DNA from 4 places in the Paraburkholderia sp. 2C genome. Region 2 is predicted to be linked to each of the others. Evidence: predicted binding sites of a transcription regulator. Region 2 holds the regulator's gene; each other region holds the start of a gene.
The links. Region 2 encodes LexA, which represses DNA repair genes until DNA is damaged. Its sites were predicted from a motif close to ACTGTATNNNNATACAGT; they were not measured.
Positions count from the first base shown of each region.

Region 1 (3,838 bases), on a different contig from region 2:
CGTCGTACATGCTCGCATCGGTCATTACAATTCCGATCTTCGGGCGCCTCGGCGACCTGTTCGGCCGCAAACCGTTTCTGATTGCCGCGATTTCGCTGTTTACCGGCGCATCGGTGCTGTGCGGCATCGCCTCGAACATGCTGTTTCTCGTGATCGCGCGCGGCCTGCAAGGTATCGGCGGCGGCATTCTGATCGGCACCGTATTCGCGACGGTCGCCGATCTGTTTCCCGATCCTAAGCTACGGCTGCGCTGGCTCGTGTTCGTCACGTCGGCGTTCGGGCTGGCGAACGTCGTCGGGCCGACGCTTGGCGGCATGCTCACGCAGTCGGCGAGCTGGCGCTTCGTGTTCTTCGTCAATGTGCCGGTCGGCGTGGCGTCGCTGCTGTTCGTGCTGCGTTTCGTGCCGCCGCTGCGGCATCTGCGCAAGGCGGGCCCGGTGCAGCTCGACTGGCTCGGCGCATTCGTCGTCGCGGCGACCTTCGGCGCGCTGCAATTGCTGATCGAACTGCTGCCGAAGGAAGGCGTGAGCACGATGACGATGGTGCTGATGCTCATTACCGTCGCATGCGGCACGACGCTATGGTTCTGGGAAAAGCGGATGGGCTACCCGGTGGTGCCCATCGATATGCTGCTCGACCGGCGGCTCGCCGCACTGTTCGCGATGTCCACGCTCGGCGGGTTTGCGCTGTTTTCGATGGTGTTTTATGTGCCGCTGCTGTTCCAGGGCGGCTTCGGCATGTCGCCGCACGAATCGGGCATGCTGATCACGCCGCTGCTGCTCGGCACGTCGGTCGGCAGCGTGCTGAACAACCGGCTCGTCACGCGCATTCCGCGCGCGAATACGCTCATGTATATCGGCTTCGCGCTGTTTGCGGCGGCGTGTCTCGCGCTCGTCGCGATTACGGGCCATCAGCCGCATTACGTCTGGATGTTGTGCATGGCGTTAAGCGGCCTCGGACTCGGGCTCGTCGCGACGAATCTGACGATCTGTTCGCAGCAGATCGTTGCGCGCGACCACATCGGCGCGGTGACCGCGCTGCTGCAGTCGCTGCGGATTTTCGGCGGCATGCTCGGCACCGCGATGACGGGCGCGCTGTTGAGCCATCTGTACGTACGTGGCGTGCACCGGTCGCTCGATTCGTATCAGGCGACGCAGTGGCTGCAGTCGTTCTCGAGCCCCGATCTGCGGGTGGACCAGTCGCAGCAGGCCGCGCTGATCGAACATCTGATCATGGCGGGGCATGTCGGCGGACCGATGATGCAGGCGGCGCGTCTGGCCCTGATCGACTCGATTCACGTGGGCCTCGCGCTCGCGGCGGCAGCCGCGATCATTGGGCTGTGCCTCGCGTGGTTCGTGCCGGCGGTGCGCGTTGTCTATCCGGCCGATGGCAAGGAGCAGAGCGCGGCCGCAGCGGCAGGGACGGCGGGGGCAGCGGGGGCAGGGGCGGCGCAGGCGTCGGCGGACGGGGCGGCGGCGCAGCCCGAATAAAACGGGGCCGGCGACGGACCGGTAAATCGTGCGCATTGCCAGCATGGCTGTATAAATATACAGTTCGTCTGTTTCGCCTATTTGCCCGACCGAGGCTTGCTCGGCCTCCGTCTGTTAGCGCCGTGCCCAACGACACCCCGGACCCGCTCTACTACCTGCGCAATTTCGAACGCGCGCTCGAATGGCTCGCCAGGCGCTACGCCGATCTGCTCGACGACGCCGAGCGGGCGTTTCTGCACGGTTTCCCGCGTCTGCCCGAGGCGTCGCGCGCGCTACTGACGCGCATGCTGATGCGCAAGGGCACGCTGTTTCGCACAAGCCGCCTTGCGTATCGCGAGATCGGCTGCCCACTCGCGGCCGCCGGGCCGCTCGCCGCGGCGGGCTGGATCGAAGCAAATGCGCGGTTGACGCTCGACGAACTCTTCGATCTTTCCACACGAGCCGAATTGCTTGCGCGCTTTTCCGCGGAACTGGCCGGCGCGAAATCCGCGCGCAAGCACGAATGGCTCGTGCTGCTGCGCGAGGCGTACACCGATGCACGCACGTATGCCGAATGGCACGCTCAAGCGGCCGAGCATGTGTTGCAGGTGAGCATCGCGCCACTGTGCGAACGGTTCAGGCTGATGTTTTTCGGCAATCTTCAGCAGGACTGGTCCGAGTTCGTGCTGGCCGATCTTGGTGTGTATCAATACGAGCCGGTGGCGTTTGCACCGTCGTCGCGCGCGTTTCAGAAACGTGACGACGTCGATATCTATCTCGCTTTGCATGCATGCGGCGAGACGCTTTACGCACTCGAAACACTCGACGCGAACGAAGACGATGGATCGTTCGAAATGCTGCTCGATGCACTGCTGCGCGCCGTCGACGAGATCGCGACGGACAACGCATGGCTCGCAACGCGCCGCGCGAAGCTGCTGTATCGCATCGGACACTGCGCGGAACGTCGCCGCCAATGGCACACCGCCACGACCGTTTACGCGCGTTGCGCATGGCCCGGCGCACGCCACCGGCGCATCCGTGTGCTCGAATTGCATGGCCGGCCGCAAGAGGCGCTGACGCTTGCGCTGCAAGCCGCAAGCGAACCGGAGAGTGAAGAAGAAAGCCAGCGCGTCGCGCGCATGTTGCCGCGGCTGCGGCGGCAAGCGGGCGTTTCGGCGCGATCGTCTGTGCGGGTTGCGCGTGCTTCGCGCGACGCAGCGGCCGCCGCGGCGCCGGCAAGCGCGGTTGAGCGCAGCGTGCTGACGCTCGCGCGGCCCCTTGAAGCGGCCTCGGTCGAATACGTCGTGCTCGAATATCTGAGCGAGCGCGACGCGCCCGTGTACTACGTCGAAAACGCGCTGATCAATTCGTTATTCGGACTGCTGTGCTGGGAGCCGGTGTTCGCGGCGTTGCCCGGTGCGTTCTTTCACCCGTTTCAACGCGGCCCCGCCGACCTGCATGCGCCGGATTTTTACGCCAAGCGCGCCGCGCTGTTCGACGCGTGTCTCGCCGAACTCGACGATACCGGTTACCGCTATCGCGAAACGATATGGCGGCATTTTGAAAGCAAGGCAGGGCGGCAATCGCCGTTCGTGTTCTGGAACCTGCTGACGCGCGAGTTGCTCGATCTCGCGCTCGATTGCGTGCCGGCCGCGCATCTGAAGCGGTTTTGCGAGCGGCTTTTGCGCGACATTCGCGGCAATCGTTCGGGGTTGCCGGATCTGATCCGCTTCTGGCCGCGTGAGCGGCGTTACGAACTGATCGAAGTAAAAGGACCGGGCGACCGCCTGCAGGACAATCAGATCCGTTGGCTGGCGTACTGCGGGCAGCACGGTATTCCGGTGCGCGTGCTCGATGTGCGATGGGCCGATAGTGTCGACGGCGATGCTGTGGATGCCGCCGCACTCGCCACGGAGACGAGCGCATGAACTACGTCGTCGCCGTCCGCACGCTGTGCGAATTCACCGCGAAGCGCGGCGATCTCGACCTGCGTTTCACGCCGGCGCCGAGCGCGGCCGAAGGCATCGCGGGGCACGCCGCCGTAGCCGGCCGGCGCGCGAGCGGTTACGAAACCGAGATCACGTTGAGCGGCATCTATCGCGGCCTCACGGTGCGCGGTCGCGCCGACGGATACGATGCCGCGCGCAACCGGCTCGAAGAGATCAAGACGTATCGCGGCGACCTCGAACGCATGCGCGAGAACCATCGCGCGCTGCATTGGGCGCAGGCGCTGATATACGGGCATTTGCTGTGCGAGACGCGCGCGCTCGCGGAACTCGACATCGCGCTCGTGTACTTCGATATCGTGAGTCAGAAAGAGACGCTTTTGACCGAGCGTCACACGGCGGCCGCGTTACGCGGCTTCTTCG
Region 1 is NZ_BAAILL010000042.1:298,167-302,004, reverse strand. Features, by position in the region: gene ACYPXD_RS21350 (MFS transporter) at 1-1,490, shown strand, start outside; gene ACYPXD_RS21345 (VRR-NUC domain-containing protein) at 1,613-3,397, shown strand; gene ACYPXD_RS21340 (ATP-dependent DNA helicase) at 3,394-3,838, shown strand, end outside.
Region 1: a site for LexA is predicted at 1,537-1,554, ahead of ACYPXD_RS21345 (VRR-NUC domain-containing protein). Genes of this name have one in related genera too.

Region 2 (3,838 bases):
TCTGCTGTGCTACGACGGCTCGCGCGAAGGCCGCAAGGCGCTGCGTTGCGGTGCGGATCTGGCATTGGACCTGAAGGCGCAGACGCATCTGCTGTCGGTGGTCGACATGCGCTCGAGCATCGCGCAAAGCGCGGGCCTGCTAACCGATGTGGCGTGCGGCAGCTTCGAAAAGACCGCGCGCGACATCCTGCAGGAAGGCGTCGACTGGCTCACCGAGCGCGGCGTCAGGGCGCAAGGGCATTTCGCGTTCGGTCATCCGATCGATGAAATCGCGGCGCTCGCGGAAGAACTGAAGGTCGATCTCGTCGTGGTCGGTCATCGCTGCCGGCATGGACTTTCACGATGGTGGATGGGCGCAGGCAACACGCCGCTGCTCGATCGCGTGTCGTGCAGCATTCTCGTTGCGTGTTCGTCGCCCGACGAGGAGCAGCCGGCCGCGGCGGCATGACACTTGTGCCGGCGCGACCCGCACGGCTTACTCGCCGAGATCGACTCCCGCAAGCTTCCAGGTGAAGAGGCCTTCGCGACGGAAAATCGCGGCGTAGCGTGTGTCGCCGACGCCATGCCGATACGTGACCACGAACTCGTTGATGCCGCGATACCCGGCCGTGGTCTGGGGTGGCCGCGGTGGCTGCGGTGGCTGCGGTGGCTCGAGCGGCGTCGAGCTGTTCTCAGCCGATGGCGCTGACACAGCCGGCGCCGCCGGTGCGGCAGGCCCGCCGCCGCTTGACGAAGCAGCGGGTGCATCCGGCGGCGCCGGCGGCCGTTCGCCGGATTCACCGCGCGGCGGGATCCCGTTCAGCAACGCGGCGACGCCGTCCGGCGTCGCATAGGCATCGACGAGCGGCCCGATCAACGCAACGCCGATCATCGCGCCCAGCGCGGCGAGCGGATTGCCATGGCTTTCCGCGCCGATTCTGCGTCTAAGCAAGGCGCCGAGCTGATCCTTGAGACTCTCTCGGAACGCCGGGAAATCGACATATTCGTTGACCGTTGCCGCATCGCGCGTATCGGCTGCGCGCTTCAGGCGGTCGAGCGCGATATACGGCGATGCATAGGCGAAGGCCAACGCAATCAGAACAACGATGACAACGAGCGTGACCAGCACGGACCGCCTGATGCTGCCGCGCATCTTGTGATTCGTGCCGTGTTTGATGTGAAGACGGACGGTGCGATGACCGATGCAGCCATTTATCGCGCGCTTTGCGCGGCTTGTGCGAACCATCATCGTGCGGGGCGTTCCTTCAATGGGTTGAACAGGGCGGTTTAACGTGGACCCCATTCTCGCTGAAACGATCCCGCACTCTCCTCTACCTCACCGCGTCTCGCTGGTTGGTGACATGCGCGTAGGCGACACGCGCGTGCGCGATGAACGAGCAGGATCAGGCCGCTTGCGCGTGTTCCTCTGCGATGCAGCGGTCGATCATGTTGCACACCGCATCGACGGTGCCGACCATGATGAGACGCGACGGCCCGTGATAAACGCGCACCGGCGCGCGGCGCGCGGGCTCGGCATTGAGCGCGGCGTTCAGCGAAACGCGCGCAAACGCAGGCAACGACGACGGCAGCGACGCGTGCTGCGATGGTGCGTCAGCGTCAATGAGCGACCGCTCATGCTCATCGAAATCGAACAGCGAAGCGGTACGCGGTGCATGCATCGCGTCGAGCACGGCGCACGGCACGAGGTTGCGCAAGTGGCGCAGACGGCCGAACTGGCGGAAGGGCAGCAAGCGGGCGAGGCGTTCCATGAATCTCTCCAGACGGTATTCGGATACTGAGCGGGAACTGAGCGGAAACTGAGCGCAAACTGAGTAGAAAACTCAGCGGAAGCGCTGTGCTAAATCAGCGGGAAATCAGAATTCACCTGGCCGGATCAGCCCGACCGCGATGCCTTCGAGCGCGAAATCCGCGCTGCCGGCTTCGACGAAGATGTTTTCGTAATCGGGGTTCTCAGCGATCAGTTCGATGCCGTTGGGCCGGCGCTTCAAGCGCTTGACCGTGACGTCGTCGCCGAGACGCGCAATGATGATCTGGCCGTCTTTCGCCTCGCTGCGCTTTTGCACCGCGAGCAGGTCGCCGTCGAGAATGCCTGCGTCGCGCATCGACAGACCGCGCACCTTCAGCAGATAGTCGGGCTTGCTCGAGAAGAGCGCCGGGTCGCATGCATAGTGCTGCGCGATGTGTTCCTGCGCGAGGATCGGGCTGCCTGCCGCGACGCGGCCGACGAGCGGCAGCGACAGTTGCATCAGTGCCGCATGCGGCAGCGTGAACTGATGGGGCGCATCGTCCTGGCCGGCGAGCAGCCGGATACCGCGCGACGCGCCGGCCGCGAGTTCGATCACACCTTTGCGGGCCAAGGCACGCAGGTGCTCCTCCGCCGAATTCGCCGAGCTGAAGCCCAGCTCGGCCGCGATTTCGGCGCGCGTGGGCGGGAAGCCCGTGCGCTCGATTGCGCGGCGGATCAGATCGAAAACCTGCTGCTGTCGTGCGGTGAGTTTGGTCATGGCGCCACTGTATGGATAAACAGGTGACTGTATTTTTATACAGTATCGGGCGCTTTTCAAGCTTTACTTTAAGTTCGCCCCGCAACGCGCCAGTCATCTGCCGCAAAAACACCGTTCGACGGCGCCCCGACAGCGAAATCCGTGTCCGAACGCCGCATCCGGCCGTCATTACCACTTTTGCGTATTAAAAAATGAAGAAACATTATTTTTAATGATGAAGCGCGACGGATAGACTGGCCGCAAATCGATATCAGGCCCGGCGGATAAGCAAATCGCTGGGCCTGGAAACACCGGAACGCGGAGAGAACATGGTCTATCGGACTACGGGGTTGGCAGGAAACGTGGCGCAGCGCGCGAGAAAATTCTTCGCTTCAATGGCCATCGGTGCGGCCGCGGTGCTCGGTCTGGCCGCACAGGCGCATGCTGATACGACGCTTCTCAATGTGTCGTACGACCCGACGCGCGAGTTGTACCAGGATGTCAACGCGGCATTCGGCAAGCAATGGAAAGCGCAGACGGGCGAGTCGGTCACCTTCAAGCAGTCGCACGGCGGCTCGGGCGCCCAGGCGCGCTCGGTACTCGACGGCCTGCAGGCCGACGTCGTGACGCTCGCGCTCGCCTACGACATCGACGCGCTCGCGAACAAAGGTCTGATCGACAAGGACTGGCAGAAACGTCTGCCCGAGAACGCCTCGCCGTACACCTCGACGATCGTGTTCCTCGTGCGCAAGGGCAATCCGAAGCACATCAAGGACTGGGACGATCTGATCAAACCCGGCGTATCGATCGTCACGCCGAACCCGAAGACGTCGGGCGGTGCGCGCTGGAACTACCTGGCCGCGTGGGCATACGCGTTGCATCAGCCGGGCGGCAACGAGCAGAAAGCGAAGGAGTTCGTGTCGAAGCTCTACAAGAATGCGGGCGTGCTCGATTCCGGCGCGCGCGGCGCGACGACGAGCTTCGTGCAACGCGGTATCGGCGACGTGCTGATTGCGTGGGAAAACGAGGCGTTTCTGTCGATCAAGGAGTTCGGGCCGGACAAGTTCGAGATTGTGGTGCCGTCGGTCAGCATTCTCGCGGAGCCGCCGGTCGCGGTGGTCGACAAGGTGGTGGAGCGCCATGGCACGCGCAAGCTCGCGGACGCGTATCTGAAGTTCCTGTATAGCGAGGAGGGGCAGGAGATCGCGGCGAAGAACTTCTATCGTCCGCGCTCGAACAAGGTGCCCGCGGCGCTGACCGATAAGTTTCCGAAGCTTAAGCTCTACACGGTCGACGATACGTTCGGCGGCTGGACGAATGCGCAGAAAACGCACTTTGCCGACGGCGGCGTGTTC
Region 2 is NZ_BAAILL010000045.1:34,356-38,193, reverse strand. Features, by position in the region: gene ACYPXD_RS22000 (universal stress protein) at 1-448, shown strand, start outside; gene ACYPXD_RS21995 (DUF2939 domain-containing protein) at 476-1,132, opposite strand; gene ACYPXD_RS21990 (hypothetical protein) at 1,383-1,748, opposite strand; gene lexA (transcriptional repressor LexA) at 1,854-2,504, opposite strand; gene ACYPXD_RS21980 (sulfate ABC transporter substrate-binding protein) at 2,813-3,838, shown strand, end outside.

Region 3 (3,838 bases), on a different contig from region 2:
CGGTGTTCCATACGTCGCCGGCAAAGGCCTGGATTGCTGCGCTTGGCACCACCGCGCAAAGCTCGGTGAGATGCGTGCAGCCGACCGTGCCGCCCAAGAGACGCGCAGCGTGACGACGGAAGTTATCGAGGAGATTGAGCCCGATGAGGGCCCGATAGGCGGGGTTCGATGCTTCGCAGAGACCTGGATACGGAACCCAGGCCGACGACGCTTCGGCGTCGACGACATTAAGCTTGCGATCGATCGTGATGCGAAGCCAGAGTTCATGGATCGGCAGGCCATTGGGCCGGACGCCCGACGCCAGCACGGTGTCGCGCGGCTTGGTGTCGGTGAGGCACACCTCGATATCCCACAAGCCATCCGCACGCTCAAAGGCATCCGCTCGGATTGCGCGGCGATGGCGCAATTGACGGGGCACTGGCGGGGAAAGCGGCATGCGAGGGGACAGGAGGCCGGATTTGGAAACCAGCGGATTTTAGCATATTGAGTTTCGGCGCTTCGGCTTGTCCGGTGCGGATCGGACACGCTTATCCGGCCGGCGCTCGGCGTGGGCGCACCGGATTTCGCGGTGGGAACGCCGGATGGATGCCCTAGCCGGCACTCCAGTCTTCGTCGAGGCCCTTGAGGATTTTGGAGACCACCGTTTGCGAAAATCCACGCGAGACGAGAAAGCGCGCCTGCTTTGCGCGCTCCGCGGGCGTCTCGGGAAGCTGGCCATATTTTTTTTGCCAGACGGCACGTGCGCGCGCAAGTTCGGTTTCGCGCAATTGCGCGGCGGTTTCTTCGATCAGCGTCGAGCCGACGCCTTGCCGCTTCAGTTCGCCGACGATGCGATTCGCGCCGAGCCGCGATGCGCGCCGGTGCACGAGGCTTTCGGTGAAGCGGGAGTCGGACAGCCAGTTTTCCCGCTCGAGCGAGTCGAGCAGCGTGTCGAGCGAATCGCCTTCTTCGACGAACGGCTGTAGTTTGCGGGACAGTTCCGCGCGACTGTGTTCGCGTCGCGACAGGTAGGCAAGCGCGCGGCCTTTGAGCGAGCGCGTTGGGCGCTGGCGTGGTGACTCGGGCGAGGTTGAATTCGTTGCGCCGGCGCCAAGTTGGCGGCGCGAACGTGTGTAGGTGGTTTCGCCTTCGGCTGCGGGGACGGAAGCGTCGGTCGCGCGCCAGGGATCGGAACGCGGACTTAAGCGCGGACTTAAGCGCGGATTTAAGCGCGAACCTAAGCGCGAACCAGGCGGACTAGAAGGGGTGGCAGGCCCACGGCCTGCCGCACGATCATGTGCATCAAAAGACTCGAAGGGATCGAATGCGTCGACGGGGGAATCCCCCCCGTCGAGCGGACCGCTCGTAGTGTGTCCGGGACCGGCGTTGCCGGACTCAGACCCTGGTCGGCCCTTGCGCATCACGCGGTGCTTACTCTTCGTCCGCGACTTCCGCGTCGGCGTCTGCACCGACGACTGCATCGGCCGGCATCGCATTGACACCCAGCGACTCGCGGATGCGGTTTTCGATTTCGCGTGCAATGTCCGGGTTCTCGCGCAGGAATTCGCGCGCGTTGTCTTTACCCTGACCGATACGTTCACCGTTGTAGCTGTACCAGGCGCCGGCCTTGTCGACGATTTTCGCCTGCACGCCCAGATCGATGATTTCACCCTGACGCGAAATACCCTCGCCGTACAGGATATCGAAAATCGCTTCGCGGAACGGTGGCGACACCTTGTTCTTCACCACCTTCACGCGCGTTTCGTTGCCGATCACTTCGTCGTTCTTCTTGATCGAACCGATACGGCGAATGTCGAGACGCACCGACGCGTAGAACTTCAGCGCGTTACCACCGGTGGTGGTTTCCGGATTGCCGAACATCACGCCGATCTTCATGCGGATCTGGTTGATGAAGATGACGAGGCAGTTCGTGCGCTTGATTGTGCCGGTGAGCTTGCGCAGCGCCTGCGACATCAGGCGCGCTTGCAGACCCGGCAGCGAATCGCCCATCTCGCCTTCGATTTCGGCCTTCGGCACGAGTGCCGCGACCGAGTCGATGACGATCATGTCGATCGAGCCCGAGCGCACGAGCGCGTCCGCAATTTCGAGCGCCTGTTCGCCGGTGTCGGGTTGCGACACGAGCAGGTCGGACACATTCACGCCCAGCTTTGCTGCGTATTGAATGTCGAGCGCGTGTTCCGCATCGATAAACGCCGCGGTGCCGCCGAGCTTCTGCATTTCGGCAACGACTTGCAGCGTCAGCGTGGTCTTACCCGACGATTCCGGCCCGTAGATTTCGACCACCCGGCCGCGCGGCAGACCGCCGACGCCCAATGCGATGTCGAGGCCGAGCGATCCGGTGGAAACCACCTGAATGTCTTCGACTGCCTCACCTGCGCCGAGCCGCATGACCGACCCTTTGCCGAACTGCTTTTCGATCTGCGCGAGCGCGGCAGCAAGCGCCTTGCTCTTTTCAGCCGTCAGTCCAGCCGAGCCTTTCTTGCTTTCTTCCATGAATCGTCCTTTGCTATGATGAACGGCGCCTGTGCAGGCTGTGCGCGCCCCTCCCTATAGTTACAATCCGGGCGGCACGTCAGACGCAGATACTGTATAAAAAAACAGTGGTCTTGGCAAGCCCAATTAACCGCCGTTTAACGCAATTCCAACGAAATTTGCGCGCGTGTAGGCCTGTGTAAACACGCATGGCCAATCGGACACCAACCCCACCACAATAAAGTTTCAGGAGACGCTGCGCGCCGGACAGACCGGCGCCGGCATGCCGCCAGCGCATCATGCGAATTCTTATTGCCGAAGACGACAGCATACTCGCGGATGGTCTGATTCGATCACTCCGCCAATCGGCATACGCCGTTGACCATGTGAAGAACGGCGTCGAAGCGGATACGGCGCTGTCGATGCAGACGTTCGACCTGCTGATTCTCGATCTCGGCCTGCCGCGCATGTCCGGGCTCGAGGTGCTGCGCCGCCTGCGCGCGCGCAATTCGAACCTGCCGGTGCTGATCCTGACGGCGGCCGATAGCGTCGACGAACGCGTGAAGGGCCTCGATCTCGGCGCCGACGACTACATGGCCAAGCCGTTCGCCCTCAACGAGCTCGAAGCCCGCGTGCGCGCGCTTACGCGCCGCGGCGCGGGCGGCGGCCCGACCGTCGTGCGGCATGGCTCGCTGTCGTTCGATCAGGTCGGGCGCATCGCCTACGTGAATGAGCAGGTGATCGATCTGTCCGCGCGCGAACTCGGGCTGCTCGAAGTGCTGCTGCAGCGGATCGGCCGGCTTGTGTCGAAGGAACAGCTTGTCGATCACCTGTGCGAATGGGGCGAGGAAGTCAGCAACAACGCGATCGAGGTCTACGTGCACCGGCTGCGTAAAAAGATCGAGCCGAGCGGCGTGCGCATCATCACCGTACGCGGCCTCGGCTACTGCCTCGAGAAAGCCGCACCGGCGCCGGCCCAGCCGCAAACCGCGGCCGCACCGTCGCTCGATCCCGCCGCATCGGCCGCGATGCCGGCGAGTCATCACTTCAAGTAAGCCGATACCCGCGCCATGTCCGCCCGCGCAGATCGCGCCACGGCTGCTCCGGCGCACGCGGCGAACCTCGACGAAGACCGCGACGCCCGCTACGCGAATCCGTTCGCGCCGCCCGACGAAACCGAAGCGGCCGCCGAGACGCGTCCCCGCTCGCTGTTCGGCGAAATTCTGGACTGGATGCTCGCGCCGTTACTGCTGCTATGGCCGATGAGCATCGCGGTCACGTATCTGGTCGCGAAGTCGATTGCCAATGCGCCGTTCGACCGCGCGCTCGAAACCGATGCGTACGTGCTCGCGCGCCAGATCCAGCC
Region 3 is NZ_BAAILL010000005.1:36,490-40,327, reverse strand. Features, by position in the region: gene ACYPXD_RS00370 (DUF2889 domain-containing protein) at 1-436, opposite strand, end outside; gene recX (recombination regulator RecX) at 591-1,403, opposite strand; gene recA (recombinase RecA) at 1,411-2,493, opposite strand; gene ACYPXD_RS00355 (response regulator) at 2,772-3,527, shown strand; gene ACYPXD_RS00350 (sensor histidine kinase N-terminal domain-containing protein) at 3,543-3,838, shown strand, end outside.
Region 3: a site for LexA is predicted at 2,585-2,602, ahead of recA (recombinase RecA). Genes of this name have one in related genera too.

Region 4 (3,838 bases), 350 kb from region 2:
AAAGTAGGTAATCGTCAGGCTCCCCCTCGCAGAAACACTAACCCCGCCCTCATCAGGGCGGGGTTTGTGCGTTTACGGCGGCTAAAAACGGTTTGGCACTCCAAGGCAGTGAAAGAAGACTCTTCGCACCTTCCGCAGTCGGCAATGCTGTAGGCGCCTTGAATTAGATCGTTTGAACTTCCAGGCAGCCGACACCGGATTGATTACTACCGCCCTTCGGACTTCGCCGCACGCATCGGACATCTGGGTGTTCTACTGCGCGACATAATGCGGTCGGAAATATGCAAACGAGAAGCCTGCGCGAACCACATTGCGATGCGACCCATTCGCCGGCTCACCGATGCCAGCATGGTAGGTGTCGACGGTCAGCATGTTCACGCCGAGCGCAGCAGCGTCGTTGATACGACGCGCGAGCATGGCGCTTTGCACCCCCTTGCCACGGTGCGTGGGAAGCGTCGTGCCTATCCCGAGCCATGCGTTGCCGTCCTTGAGGAACATGGCTCCGGCCCCGACCGGCGTTGATCCGTCATAGGCAACGTAAGTTCTCCAGTTCGGCCGTCCGCACAAGGCCCCGAACCAATTCTCAAAACCTTCGTTCATCTCGAATCCCTGCCTTACCGTGATGCCGAAATCAGCAGCATGCGCGGCGGTGGCGAGCCGCACGTCGTACGGGCATTCAATCGTGTTGACGGGCTCTGTTGCGGCGCGCCGAAATTTGGCAACCCCCGGCTTCGCTAACGTCAAGCCGTTCCGTGAAAGCCACTCGGGTAAATCCAGGGGGCGTGCGCCAACGGCCAGAGGGACAGCCCACATCGGCCCGCAATGATCTCTTAGCCACGTTACCGCCTTTTCGACGGTGCCTTGATCGACGCCTTCGCTGATGCCTATCGCCAACGATCTGTTAAAGATGATCTTTTGCGACTTCCTGACAGCGAACAATCCAAAGTTGCCCACCCGCTGGACGGACAACCCAACTGCGCTTGAAAAGGCGGCTGGCGCTGCGGCATAGCAGTCGGTCCATGCGTCCATTTCGATCCGCTCGATATCGGCTATTGTGTCGTTCATCACATGAACTCGAATTTTTCAGTCGACGTCTTTATTGCCACCCGTCTGAAGATATGCGATACGCGTTAACGCAGGCAATATGAGCTTGAACAAAACGGGTTGGGCGCGATCACAAAAACGGCGCTCGCGCGGGCCGTGCGCGCATGTATCGGCGTTTCCATCGGGTGTCGGATCCGCGGCATATAGGTCGCCTGGGTGTAGCCCGCGCTGCGTCCAATGGCCGAGCGCGACTATCGCTATAAGAACGCATTCTTCAGCCTGAAAGCGCTCAGTTCATCTTCTTACCTCAGTCGAATCCCCTTCCGCGCATTTCAAAAAGTACCCGTTCAAAGCTCTGAATTACGTGTAGGATACTGTATGGATATACAGTCTTTTCCTACAATCGATGTCAACCGTGGCGATCCCTGCCGAAGAAATTCATCCGGCGCTCTGGCGAGCCTCGCAGCTTGCGCACGGGCGGGGGAAGACGGTCGACACAGGCTATCCGGTCCTGTCCGCGGAATTGCCGGGTGGCGGATGGCCGCTCGGTGAACTCGTCGATTTGATGGTGGACCAGCCCGGTGTCGGTGAAATGCGGCTTCTGCTGCCCGCACTCAGTCTGCTCAACGAGCGGCCCATCGCGTTGATCAAGCCGCCGCATATCCCGGACGGGCCGGGCCTGAACTACATCGGTCTGTCGCTCGATCGGCTGTTGCAGATCAAGGCGACGAAGATCACCGACGCATTATGGTCTGCCGAGCAGATTCTTCAGGCCGGCAGTTGCGGCGCGGTGCTGCTGTGGGTGCAGCACGCGAAAGCATCGTCGTTGCGGCGCCTGCATCTGGCTGCTCAATCATCCGAGACGCTGTTCATCATGGTTCGGCCGCTTACGGCCGCACAAGATTCATCGCCTGCCTTATTGCGATTGGCGTTACGGCCGGCCGCGGAAGGTTTGATGATCGACATTGTGAAACGACGAGGTCCCATGCGCGCGGAGCCTCTGTCGATTTCCCTGCAACCCACTCCTGTTCTGTATTCCCGTCATGCGCGTCTTTCTCGCCGTCCATTTGCCGAAGCTGCGCCTCGAAGTCTTCCAGCCGAAGTGGTCGCGTGAGCATGCGGCAGCCGGGGTGGCGCATGGCTGTGCCGTGCTGGAGAAGGGCGTGGTGGTCATCGTCGATCGCGCGGCCCGGGCGGCCGGTGTGCGTCCCGGCATGAAGCGGGGAGGCGTGCACACCCTCGCACCGCAGACACGTTTATACGAGCGCGACATCGCACGCGAAAACGCCGTGCAGCAGGAAGTCGGCATCGCGCTCATGAAGTTCTCACCGGATGTCGCCTTGCTCGACGAGGCGACGATCATCGTCGAAGTCGGCGCGAGCCTGCGGCTTTTCGGTGGCGTGCTGTCGCTGTGCCGGCAGGCAAAGGCGTTGCTCGATACGTTCGGCCTGACCGCGCGCATCAGCGCGGCGCCGACCGGCCAGGGCGCGTGGCTGCTCGCGAAACACGGCAATCGGAGAGTGCTGCAAATCAGCTCGCTCGAGCGCGCGCTCGCGCCATTGCCGATGCATGCGGTGCCGGAAATCCGTCCGTTTGCCGACTGGTTCACGGGGCTTGGCTGCGAAGCGATTGCCGATGTGCGTCGTCTGCCGCGCGCGGGCTTGCAGCGTCGTTGCGGCGAGCATCTGCTCGATTCGCTCGATCGCGCCTTCGGCATGGCGCCCGAGCTGTTCGACTGGCTCGAGTTGCCGCCCACTTTTGCCGCGCGCATCGAGTTGCCTGATCGTCTTGAGCATGCGGACGGTGCGGTATTTGCCGCGCATCGGTTGCTTGCACAACTATGTGGCTGGCTATGCGCGAAGCAACTCGCGGCCGCCGCGGTGATGCTTACTTTCGAACACGAACGGGGCAGGCAGGCGCTCGAGCCGACGCTGATCGAAATTGCACTCGGCGAACCGGCATGGCGCGAGGAGCATCTGCTGCGGCTCGTGAAGGAGCGTCTGCATCGAGCGGAATTGCCGGCGCCGGCCATTGCGCTGCGACTCGATGCGACAAAAATCGCATCGGCGAAGCCCGCCACCGACAGTCTTTTCCCGGAGCCGGGCGGCACACGCGAAGACCATGCGCGTCTGCTTGAATTGCTCATCGCGCGTCTGGGCGCGGAAAACGTGCTGCGTCCCGCGCCGACGGCCGATTACCGTCCGGAGATCGCGAATCGCTGGGTGCCGGTCGCCGATCGGGAAAAGAAGATCGCATTGCCGCAGGGCTTGCCGCGCCCGACATGGCTGCTGGAAACACCGGTGCGCCTGTTGATGCGTCAGAACAGGCCGTTCTACGGTTCGCCGCTGCGCAAGGTATCACGAGCCGAACGCATCGAAGCCGGCTGGTTCGACAACGGCTTCATTACGCGCGACTACTACGTCATGCAGGCGGAAGATCTCAGCTGCTACTGGATCTACCTCGAGCGCGTCAACAGCCGTGCGGCCGCTGATGAGGAACAGCGCTGGTTTTTGCATGGTCTGTTCGGCTAACGGCTGCAGGAAGCGCGACAGGAAGCGCGACAGGAAGCACGACAGGAAGCACGACAGGAAGCACGACAGGAAGCACGACACAACGAGACCATGGATCCATCTTCCGCTCAGCCCATGCCCCTGTCGGCCGATACGTCGACGTTCGTCGAACCATCCGTTGCATCGTTCGCATTGCCGGCGTACGCGGAGCTGTTCTGCTTCTCCAATTTCACGTTCCTGCATGGCGCCTCACATGCGGAGGAACTGGTGCAGCGCGCGCTGGA
Region 4 is NZ_BAAILL010000045.1:387,568-391,405, reverse strand. Features, by position in the region: gene ACYPXD_RS23700 (GNAT family N-acetyltransferase) at 253-1,065, opposite strand; gene imuA (translesion DNA synthesis-associated protein ImuA) at 1,451-2,158, shown strand; gene ACYPXD_RS23690 (Y-family DNA polymerase) at 2,088-3,575, shown strand; gene ACYPXD_RS23685 (error-prone DNA polymerase) at 3,690-3,838, shown strand, end outside.
Region 4: a site for LexA is predicted at 1,418-1,435, ahead of imuA (translesion DNA synthesis-associated protein ImuA). Genes of this name have one in related genera too.